Tolumonas auensis DSM 9187: one gene and its partners. The protein of the gene in region 2 interacts with the protein of the main gene of each other region in a pairwise test. Links are inferred from orthologs where the notes say so. Each region holds a gene or a part of one and is shown on either strand. Other genes may lie near its edges.

Region 1 (3,174 bases), 3.1 Mb from region 2 along the record:
CAAAGTCGGTCAGGCCATATCCTGTTGTGGTAAGAACGGATATAACGTTAAAGGTTGTAATCCGTAATGCATCTTCAAAACTGAAAACGTCAGAGTGCCAGAGCCAAATACTCATTATCAGACTTGCGGTGATGACCAGCCAGAAAAAACCCCGCACCTGGGCGTCACGAAAGATTAATCCCTCACGACGCCGGAGACTTTGCACATAAAGTATAAACGGCAGGCCGCCGAGAAACATGAAGCCACTTGCTATCCATTGTGCTTGTGGGGAAAACGCACTCATTGAAGCATCCCGGGTAGAAAAACCCCCGGTGCTTAATGTTGTCATGGCATGATTAATCGCATCAAACAATGACATTCCGCTAAACCAATAGCCAAGGCAACAAATGAGACTCAGCATCAGGTAGACGATCAGAATGTTGCGGGCAACATTGGACATACGAGGTGAATCTTTCTCTGATCTATCAGACGATTCCATCTGGAAAAGTTTCATGCCACCGACATTCAGATAGGGTAAGACGGCCACAGCTAAAACGATAAAACCAATACCGCCTAACCATTGCAGCAAAGATCGCCACAGCAGAATCGCCGGTGGCATTTTGTCCAGCCCCTGCATTACGGTTGAGCCTGTGGTTGTCAAACCTGACATGGCTTCAAAATAGGCATCAGTAAAACTCAGTTTGCTGAGGAATATGAAGGGTAATGTCGCGAAAGCACAAGAGACCAGCCAGATGAGACTGGTCATGACGAACATATCCCTGACACTCAGACGAAAAGCCTGCTGATAGCCAAGTCTGATGAACAGCAACGAAACAATATGCGTTAATACCGCAGCAGCCAAAAACTCCGCCGTGCCTGCCGTACCACTGAAAAAAGCCATCAATAATGGCAGCCACATAAACAATGCCAGTTTTGACAGCGTCAGACCAATGACGAAAGTGATGGATTTAAAATTAATCATACGACCTACAAGAAGAACGGGCTTGGCTGAAATAGACGTTCAACCTCGGGAATATGTTTTTTATCGACTAAAAACATTACCACGTGGTCATCCTGTTGGATAACAGTAGAGTCATGCGCTATCAAAACATCATCTCCCCGGACTATGGCGCCGATAGTGGCTCCCGGTGGCAACTTCAGTTCACCAATCGAACGTCCGACTACTTTAGAGGTATGTTCGTCACCATGCGCAATGGCCTCAATCGCTTCAGCAACTCCGCGCCGTAGCGAATATACGTTGGCAATATCGGCCCGGCGAACGTGAGTCAGCAATGCCGAGATAGTAGCTTGTTGCGGAGAGACAGCAATATCAATCGTGCCACCCTGAACCAGATCGACGTAAGCACTGCGCTGGATCAGCACAATGGCTTTACGGGCACCCAGTTTTTTCGCCAGCATGGCTGACATGATATTGGCTTCATCATCATTGGTGACGGCAATAAAGACATCGATTTGTTCGATGTGTTCTTCCAGTAACAGTTCCTGATCTGCAGAGTCGCCACAGAAGACGATGGTTTCCTCCAGCATCTCGGATAATACTTCAGCGCGTTCTGCATTCCGTTCGATCAGTTTTACGCTGTAGCGGCCTTCCAGTTGACGGGCAAGACCGGCACCGACATTACCGCCGCCGACAATCATGATCCGGCGGTAAGGGCTTTCCAGTCGTTGTAACTCAGACATAACAGCACGGATATGACCAGAAGCCGCCACAAAGAACACTTCATCATCGGCCTCAATGATGGTGGTACCCTGCGGACGGATCGAGCGGCCCTGGCGGAAAATGGCCGCCACACGCGTATCTATGTTGGGCATATGCTCTTTCAGTGTGGCCAGTGCATTGCCGACTAATGGCCCGCCATAATAAGCTTTGACTGCCACCAGTCCCAGACGCCCGCCGGCAAAATCAGCGACCTGCAGGGCTCCCGGGTACTCAATTAATCGGCGCATATACTCAATGACTAACTGTTCCGGTGAGATCAGATGATCAATATGGAAAACCTCGCCTTTAAACAGGGTTTCCCGGGCGGACAAATAAGCATGAGAGCGAATGCGGGCTACTTTATTCGGCACATTAAACAGCGAATAGGCTATTTGACAGGCGACCATGTTGCATTCATCGCTGCTGGTTACTGCAACCAGCATATCAGCATCATCAGCACCGGCTTCCCGTAATACACTCGGATATGAACCGGGACCGCAGATCACTCGCAGATCATATTTATCCTGTAACTCGCGTAATCGCACCGCATCGGTATCGACCAGTGTGATTTCGTTGTTTTCCCCAACCAGGTTTTCTGCCAGTGTGCCACCAACCTGCCCGGCGCCGACAATAATGATCTTCATACCGTCACCTGTTTAGTCAATTTGGCGTAGAAGAAGCCATCCATATGCTGTTCTCCGGGATGAATCTGCCAGCCAGGCTGTAGTGCTGTATCTTTTTCATTCAGTGGAACATGAATCGCATCAGCGGTTCTCTCCAGGAAAGACTTAATCTGTGAGCTATTCTCGTCAGATAAGATTGAACAGGTTGCATACAGCAATGTGCCACCTGGTTTTAATTGTTGCCACATGGCATTCAAAATGTCGTGCTGTAAATGAGCCAACTCTGCAATATCTTCCGGCCGGCGTAACCATTTAATATCCGGATGCCGTCGGATCACGCCGGTAGCAGAGCAGGGTGCATCTAATAATATGCGATCAAATTGCGGACCTTGCCACCACTGCTCAGGATGACTGGCATCGCCATTGATCAGCGTAGCCTCTAATTGGATGCGTTGTAAATTTTCTGCAACCCTTGACAGTCGGTTAGCATCACTGTCTACCGCAACTAATTGTTTGAGTGCAGGCTGTCTTTCCAGTATATGCGCAGTTTTTCCGCCCGGTGCGGCGCACGCATCCAGAATCAATTCGTTTGGCTGTGGATCCAGTAACCAGGCCGCATGCTGCGCCGCTGCGTCCTGCACTGAACAGGCGCCATCAGCAAAACCGGGTAATTTGCTAACGTCACAGGCTTTTTCCAGCAACAAAGCAGATTCACAACTGGCATGAGGCGTGCTTTGAATCTCCACTGCTGCCAGCTGTCGCTGATATTCGTCCCGTGACTGTTTACTCAGATTGACGCGTAACCACATCGGAGGATATTCATTTCCTGCCTGCAAGACCGATACATAACCA
Region 2 (2,967 bases):
ACCCTGATGTTGACACAAATGGTGGCGGCCGGATGGGGCATTACCGTGTTACCGGATTGGGTTTGCCGGGAATTTGAACAACAGCAATTAATCATTTCGAAAGCGCTGGGTGATGGTTTGTGGCGGCGTTTACATGCGGCAGTCAGGGTCGGGGAGCGGCAACAACCGGCGATCAGAACATTAATTAAAGCGCTGACCCGGCATCCTGCAGAAGCAAAATGAACGTTGCGGGCTATTCGTTCTCATCAAAACGGGCTTCAAACAGGTGAAGCACTGCGTCCATGACTTCAATGGCTTCCGGGCCATCGCAGATAACGCGGATCGTTTCGCCTTGTGCAGCCTCCAGCATTAACAGGCCAACGACACTGTCTGCACTGGCTTGTTTTTCACCATTACACAGAGTGATTTTTGCCTGAAAATTCGCAACCAGTTGCACCAGTTTGATTGCTGCCCGGGCATGCAATCCCAGCTTGTTGATGACCGCGACCTGATTCTCAACCCGGGGCATGTAATTTCTCCAGTGTGCGGTGGCGACGCTGGACATTTTTCCCCAGCACCAGGAAATGATTCGCCAGTTGCTCAGCAATAAATACCGAGCGGTGCTGACCACCGGTGCAGCCGATAGCCACAGTCACATAGCTGCGGTTATTCCGTTCCAGTTGCGGTAACCAGGTCTCCAGCAGACTGATCAGCTGATTGATGTATTTGACGACATCGGGTTGTGACTGCAGGTAACGTTGTACCGGCTCATCCAGACCCGTCAGCGGTTTGAGTTCAGCGATCCAGTGTGGATTAGGCAGAAAGCGGGCATCAAACACAAAGTCAGCATCTTTTGCGATACCGTGTTTGAAGCCGAAAGATTCAAATACCATCACCAGCTCATGCTCTTTTTTGCCCAGTACCCGTTCCCGGATCTGTTCACTGAGTTCATGGATACTGATATGACTGGTATCAATGCGTAAGTCGGCACTGGAGGAGAGCGGGGAGAGCAGGTCAGTTTCCTGCCGGATCGCCTGGGCCAGTGTGAATTGTTGTCGCGATAGCGGATGCAGGCGGCGGCTTTCACCATAGCGTTTCAGCAAAGTCGCATTGTCGGCATCAAAGAAGAAACTGGAAAATTGCAGATCCTGATGCTGTCTGATTTCATCCAGAATTGAAACCAGATCTTCCGCTGTAGCTGGCAGGTTTCTGACATCAATACTCACCGCGATCTGATCATATTTACCGCGTAATTCTGCGACCAGCTGAAACAGCAGGGATACAGGCAGATTGTCCACACAGTAATAACCCAGATCTTCCAGAACCCGTAATGCAACGGTTTTTCCGGAACCAGAGCGACCACTCACGACGATGAGTTTCATCGGTAATCATCCATTGATCATTTGTTGATACAGAGCTTCATCCGATTCAGCCAGACGCAACTGACGACAGAAGTTCTTATCATTAAATTTTTCGGCCACCAGTGCCAGTGTTTTCAGGTGGGTTTTACATTCACTTTCCGGTACCAGCATGGCAAACAGCAGATCCACCGGTTGATTATCAATTGCATCAAACGGTATCGGTTGCTCCAGTGTCAGCAGTATACCTGTGACCGGATAGCCATCAGGAATACGACCATGAGGAATGGCAATGGCACTGCCTATGCCTGTAGTGCCCATTTTTTCCCGGGCCTGCAGACTGTCAAATATCTTTTGTTCATCAAGTCCCAGTCGGGGGGCGGCTAATTCGCTGATAATTTCCAGCACGCGCTTTTTGCTGCTGCAAGGGACTGCACTTTTGGTGCAGTCCGCAGACAAGATTTCAGAAATTAACATGATTACTTGCTGGCTAATTTTTCTTTGTATTTGATGATCTGGCGATCCAGTTTATCCATCAGTGCATCAATGGCAGCGTACATACTATCATCTTGGGCATTAGCGAAAATTTCACCGCCGTTGACGTTCAGTTTTGCTTCTGCAATTTGTTTCAGTTTTTCTACAGTTAAGATCACTTGAACGTTATTAATGTGCTCAAAGTGACGTTCTAAACGGGCAAATTTACTGGTGACATAATCACGCAATGCATCAGTTAACTCGATATGGTGACCTGACAGGTTGATTTGCATAACGTCTTCCTTATTGTTGGCCTACAGCAGGCGTTTGCGTTGGCTTGATGGTGGAATAGACAACGATTCGCGGTATTTTGCGATGGTTCTTCTTGCCACCATTATGCCTTGTTCCGTCAGCAAGTCTGCGATCTTGCTGTCGCTCAAAGGTTTGGCCGGGTTTTCCGCCGCGACCAGTTTTTTTATTAAGGCTCTGATTGCAGTCGAAGAACACTCTCCGCCGCTATCAGTATTAACATGACTGGAGAAAAAATACTTCAGTTCAAAGATGCCACGAGGCGTATGCATGTATTTTTGTGTAGTAACTCGCGAAATTGTCGACTCATGCATCTCTACTTCTTCGGCCACATCGTTCAAAACCATCGGTTTCATCGCTTCTTCGCCGTACTCAAAAAAGTCCTGTTGTTGTTGCACGATGCAGTTAGCAACCTTAAGCAGGGTTTCGTTACGGCTTTCTAAGCTCTTGATAAACCATTTGGCTTCTTGCAGATGAGAACGAATAAACTGGCTGTCACTGCTGTTACGGGCGTGACGGGCCATTGAAGCATAGGTTTCATTGATCCGGACTTTTGGCATCGCATCGGGGTTCAGTTCGACGACCCAGCGGTTGCTTTTTTTCAGGACGGCCACATCCGGGATCACATACGAGGATTCGCTGGGTATAATTCTGCTGCCCGGGCGCGGCTCCAGCGTCTGGATCAGTTGTAGGATTTCTTTCAGGTCACCTTCTTTCAACTGCAGTTTACGCGCCAGATTGCGGTAATCACGGGAGCCCAGCAGATCCATGTGATCTTTAATCGCCAGACGTGCTTCATTGAGCCAGGGGGTATCGGCAGTAAACTGATTCAGCTGGATCAGCAGGC
Region 3 (3,469 bases), 1.9 Mb from region 2 along the record:
ACGTAAATTTGCTCTGACCCTAGCAAGTAGTTCGGCAATACCAAATGGCTTGACCAGATAATCATCTGCGCCATTATTTAATGCTTTAACTTTATCGCGTTCATCACTACGGGCTGAAAGAATAATAATAGGAATTTGGCTCCACTGCCGGATTTCTTCAATAAATTGATTACCATCACCATCAGGCAATCCTAAATCCAGAATAACGAGATCTGGTTTTCGTGTTGCAGCCTCTATCAGTCCTCGTTGCAATGTATCAGCCTCAAATACTTTGAACCCATCCGACAATAACGCCGCACCAAGATATCGACGAATTTGCTGCTCATCTTCAATGATTAAAATATTGGCCGTATAATCATTCATTATTGTTCACCAGCTCAGGTTCTAATTCGGGTAAAGGCTGTAGTGGTAATGTAAAGTGGAAGTTAACACCACCGCCAACACGATTTTCAGCCCAGATTTTTCCTCCGTGCGTTTCAACTATAGCCCGGCAAATAGCAAGCCCTAACCCGATGCCGGGAATACTGGATTCCTTTTCTCCTCGTGCAAATTTTTCAAAGATTAATTTCTCTTTTCCTACGGGCAACTCCGGTCCTAAATTCCACACAGTAACTTGAAGGAAATCTTTGGATTCAGTTACATCAATTCCTATTGTTATTCCGTCACCCGCATATTTGCAGCCATTTTCTAAAAGATTGACCAATACGCGCTCAATCAATACACCATCGCAATGCAACAAAGGTAAATCAGGAGGAATATTGATGTTTAAAGGATGTCCAGTCAGAGGGATATTCAGCGTTGCCAGAGCACTTCCGGCTATTTCCTGCAACGATTGCCATTCTTTCCGAAGATGTACTCCTTCAGATTCAAGTCGTGCCATATCAAGTAGATTATTTACTAATCTGGTCGTTCCTAAGACTTGAGTTCTTATTGCATTGGCTTGTTGAATATGAGGTGACTGTTCAAGTGCCAAGGATTGCATTAGTATCTCCGCCTGAGCGAATAACACTGTTAGTGGCGTTCGTAAATCATGCGATAAAGCGGCCAGTAAAGCATTCCGCAGTCTCTCTGTTTCACTTTGTAATTTTGCAGTTTCAGCAACACGAGCGAATTTAAGACGCTCTAAAGCCACTGAAATTAATAAGGCATAAGTATCAAGCAGTCTTTGTTGTTCCGGGATCATGAGCAGCCTTAAATTGGCTGGTTCTAACATCAATACACCTAACGTTTGTAATGGTGTGATTAAAGGAACATACCGTTGAGCAGCCGCTGGTAATGTATCCGTACCCATACCTGCATGGGCATTATGGTCGAAACACCATTGGGCAATAGCGTGATCAACTTGTAACGGTTTTTTCCCAACACAATGAAGAATTTTTTGATCGTCAGGGAGCAATAGCATCGAATTAGCCCGAAAACTGCGGTTTAAAAAATGCGCTGAAATGTGGGCTATGTCTTCTGCTGTTAACGCAGAACTCAATTCTTTTGCCATTTCAAATAAATGCCTAGCTCGTTCTTCCCGGTAACGGGCAACTCTAGCCTGATACCGGGCCCAGGCGGTAAGTTGGCCGATCAATAATCCAACTAGCAGCATCACAGCAAAAGTAAGTAAATACTGAACATCGCTGACAGCGAAGGAAAAATGAGGGGCGATAAAGAAGAAGTCAAAGCTGGCTACATTAAGAATAGCAGCAATACTCGCACTCATTCGTCCATACTGGAGCGCAACAAAGACCACGCCAAGTAAATACAGCATGACTATATTTAGCGGTGCTAAATAACTGACGAGAATGGTTGAAAGAAATGTAATAACGATACAACTCAGTAATGCAGCGCCAATGCCTGTTGCCTCACGTTGCCATTTCTCATCTTTATGGCGGATATCTGCGGGTAGCAGAGTCGAAGCGGCATGTTCAGTATCTGTAAGCGATACAATTAATAAATCGAGATCAGGACCTTTAGTTCCTAAGCGATGGGCGAAACGACTCTGTCCCCACCGATACCAAGGTTTTTTCTGATGGCGACCGATTAGAATTTTGCCAAGATTATGTTCTCTGGCGTAATAAAGAATGGCATCAGCCTCATCTTGTGCAGGTAAGGTTGAGGTTTCTGCGCCGAGTTCCTGAGCAAAATGCAAAGTCGATAATATACTTCTGCGTTCCTGTTCTGGCAGTCGATGTAAACGAGGCGTTTCAACGTAGACTGCATGCCATACACACCCCAAACGAGACGCAAGGCGCGCTGCCACTCTAACCAGTTTTTCATTGCCACTCCCAGGGCCAATACAAACCAGAATCGCATCTCTGGTGTGCCAAACGGGTTCGCCACTGTGGCGGTAAGCTTGCATCTGATCATCAACCCGATCAGCGGTACAACGTAATGCTAATTCACGCAGCGCAATCAAATTTTCTTTACGGAAAAAATGTTCGATAGCTCGTTCAGCCTGCTGAGGTAAATACACTTTACCTTCATCAAGACGGCGGCGCAGATCATCTGGTGGTAGATCCACCAATACAATTTCATCGGCTTCTTCATATAACCGATCAGGCACCGTTTCCCTGACTCGGATCCCGGTAATACTGCCTACTATGTCATTCAGACTTTCCAGATGCTGGACGTTCAGGGTCGTCAGCACATCAATACCTGCCGCCAGCAATTCTTCTACGTCTTGCCAGCGTTTGGGATGCCGGGAACCTGGCATATTGGAATGAGCCAGTTCATCGACCAAAACCAGCGCGGGCGCCCGTGACAGGGCGCCATCAATATCAAACTCATGAAACGTATGTTTGCGATAATGAACCTGCTTTAACGGAAGTGGCGTTAACCCTTCAAGCAAAGCCGCCGTTTCACTTCTGCCATGTGTTTCAACCACGCCGACTAACACGTCCAAGCCTTCTGCGCGTAATCGTTTAGCCTCCTGTAACATGGCGTAGGTTTTCCCTACGCCAGCACAAGCACCAAAAAATATTTTCAGGCGTCCGCGAGGTGACCGTACTTCTGCCAGCAACTCATCGGGATCAGGACGTTGATCATCATTATCGAGCGGCATGTGAAACACCCTGTTGATCTAAAGCTAAGTTTAAAATCATCACATTCACCATCGGCACACCGGTGAACCAGCCAGAGCGATCAACATATTGTGCTAATACCCGTTTGACCTGATCTTCTGTCAGCCCCCGGCTTTGTGCCACCCGGCTCAATTGATAGTAAGCCGCGGCCAGACTGATGTGGGGATCTAAACCACTCGCAGAAGCCTGTATCAGTTCAACCGGAATAGGTTTCTTCTGATCGGTCGATTGCTGCCATTGCGCAATACGTGACTGCCATTGCTGCATTAAATCGGGGCTGCTCTGACCATAATTACTGCCCCCAGAGGCCATACCATCAAAATCACCTGCCGACGGACGTGGCCAGAAATAGCGCGGATCGGTCAGGTTTTGTGCCAGCATCGCCGACGCAACCGGCTTGT

What was found.
Region 1: the proteins of ptsN (region 2) and trkA interact in binary tests that used the Escherichia coli proteins (3 or more experiments, as listed by UniProt). The link is inferred for Tolumonas auensis DSM 9187 from one-to-one orthologs.
Region 3: the proteins of ptsN (region 2) and kdpD interact in binary tests that used the Escherichia coli proteins (3 or more experiments, as listed by UniProt). The link is inferred for Tolumonas auensis DSM 9187 from one-to-one orthologs.

What each region holds. Positions count from the first base shown.
Region 1 is NC_012691.1:157,356-160,529, forward strand. Bases 156-3,154 are described here. They hold trkA (Trk system potassium transporter TrkA), read right to left. Parts: upstream 2,344-3,154; coding sequence 967-2,343; downstream 156-966. Other genes in these bases: TOLA_RS00770 (TrkH family potassium uptake protein), read right to left, coding at 156-961; rsmB (16S rRNA (cytosine(967)-C(5))-methyltransferase RsmB), read right to left, coding at 2,340-3,154. Outside these bases: more of TOLA_RS00770, read right to left, coding at 1-155; more of rsmB, read right to left, coding at 3,155-3,174. UniProt on the Escherichia coli protein: Part of the constitutive potassium transport systems TrkG and TrkH. May regulate the transport activity of TrkG and TrkH systems. Binds to NAD(+) and NADH.
Region 2 is NC_012691.1:3,221,978-3,224,944, reverse strand. The notes cover bases 92-2,883. They hold ptsN (PTS IIA-like nitrogen regulatory protein PtsN), read right to left. Parts: upstream 1,815-2,883; coding sequence 1,368-1,814; downstream 92-1,367. Other genes in these bases: TOLA_RS15070 (RNA polymerase factor sigma-54), read right to left, coding at 2,126-2,883; hpf (ribosome hibernation promoting factor), read right to left, coding at 1,817-2,104; rapZ (RNase adapter RapZ), read right to left, coding at 495-1,361; TOLA_RS15090 (HPr family phosphocarrier protein), read right to left, coding at 233-508; TOLA_RS15095 (LysR substrate-binding domain-containing protein), read left to right, coding at 92-222. Outside these bases: more of TOLA_RS15095, read left to right, coding at 1-91; more of TOLA_RS15070, read right to left, coding at 2,884-2,967. UniProt on the Escherichia coli protein: Seems to have a role in regulating nitrogen assimilation.
Region 3 is NC_012691.1:1,305,792-1,309,260, reverse strand. Bases 156-3,449 are described here. They hold kdpD (two-component system sensor histidine kinase KdpD), read right to left. Parts: upstream 3,050-3,449; coding sequence 356-3,049; downstream 156-355. Other genes in these bases: kdpC (potassium-transporting ATPase subunit KdpC), read right to left, coding at 3,036-3,449; kdpE (two-component system response regulator KdpE), read right to left, coding at 156-363. Also shown: more of kdpE, read right to left, coding at 1-155; more of kdpC, read right to left, coding at 3,450-3,469. UniProt on the Escherichia coli protein: Member of the two-component regulatory system KdpD/KdpE involved in the regulation of the kdp operon. KdpD may function as a membrane-associated protein kinase that phosphorylates KdpE in response to environmental signals.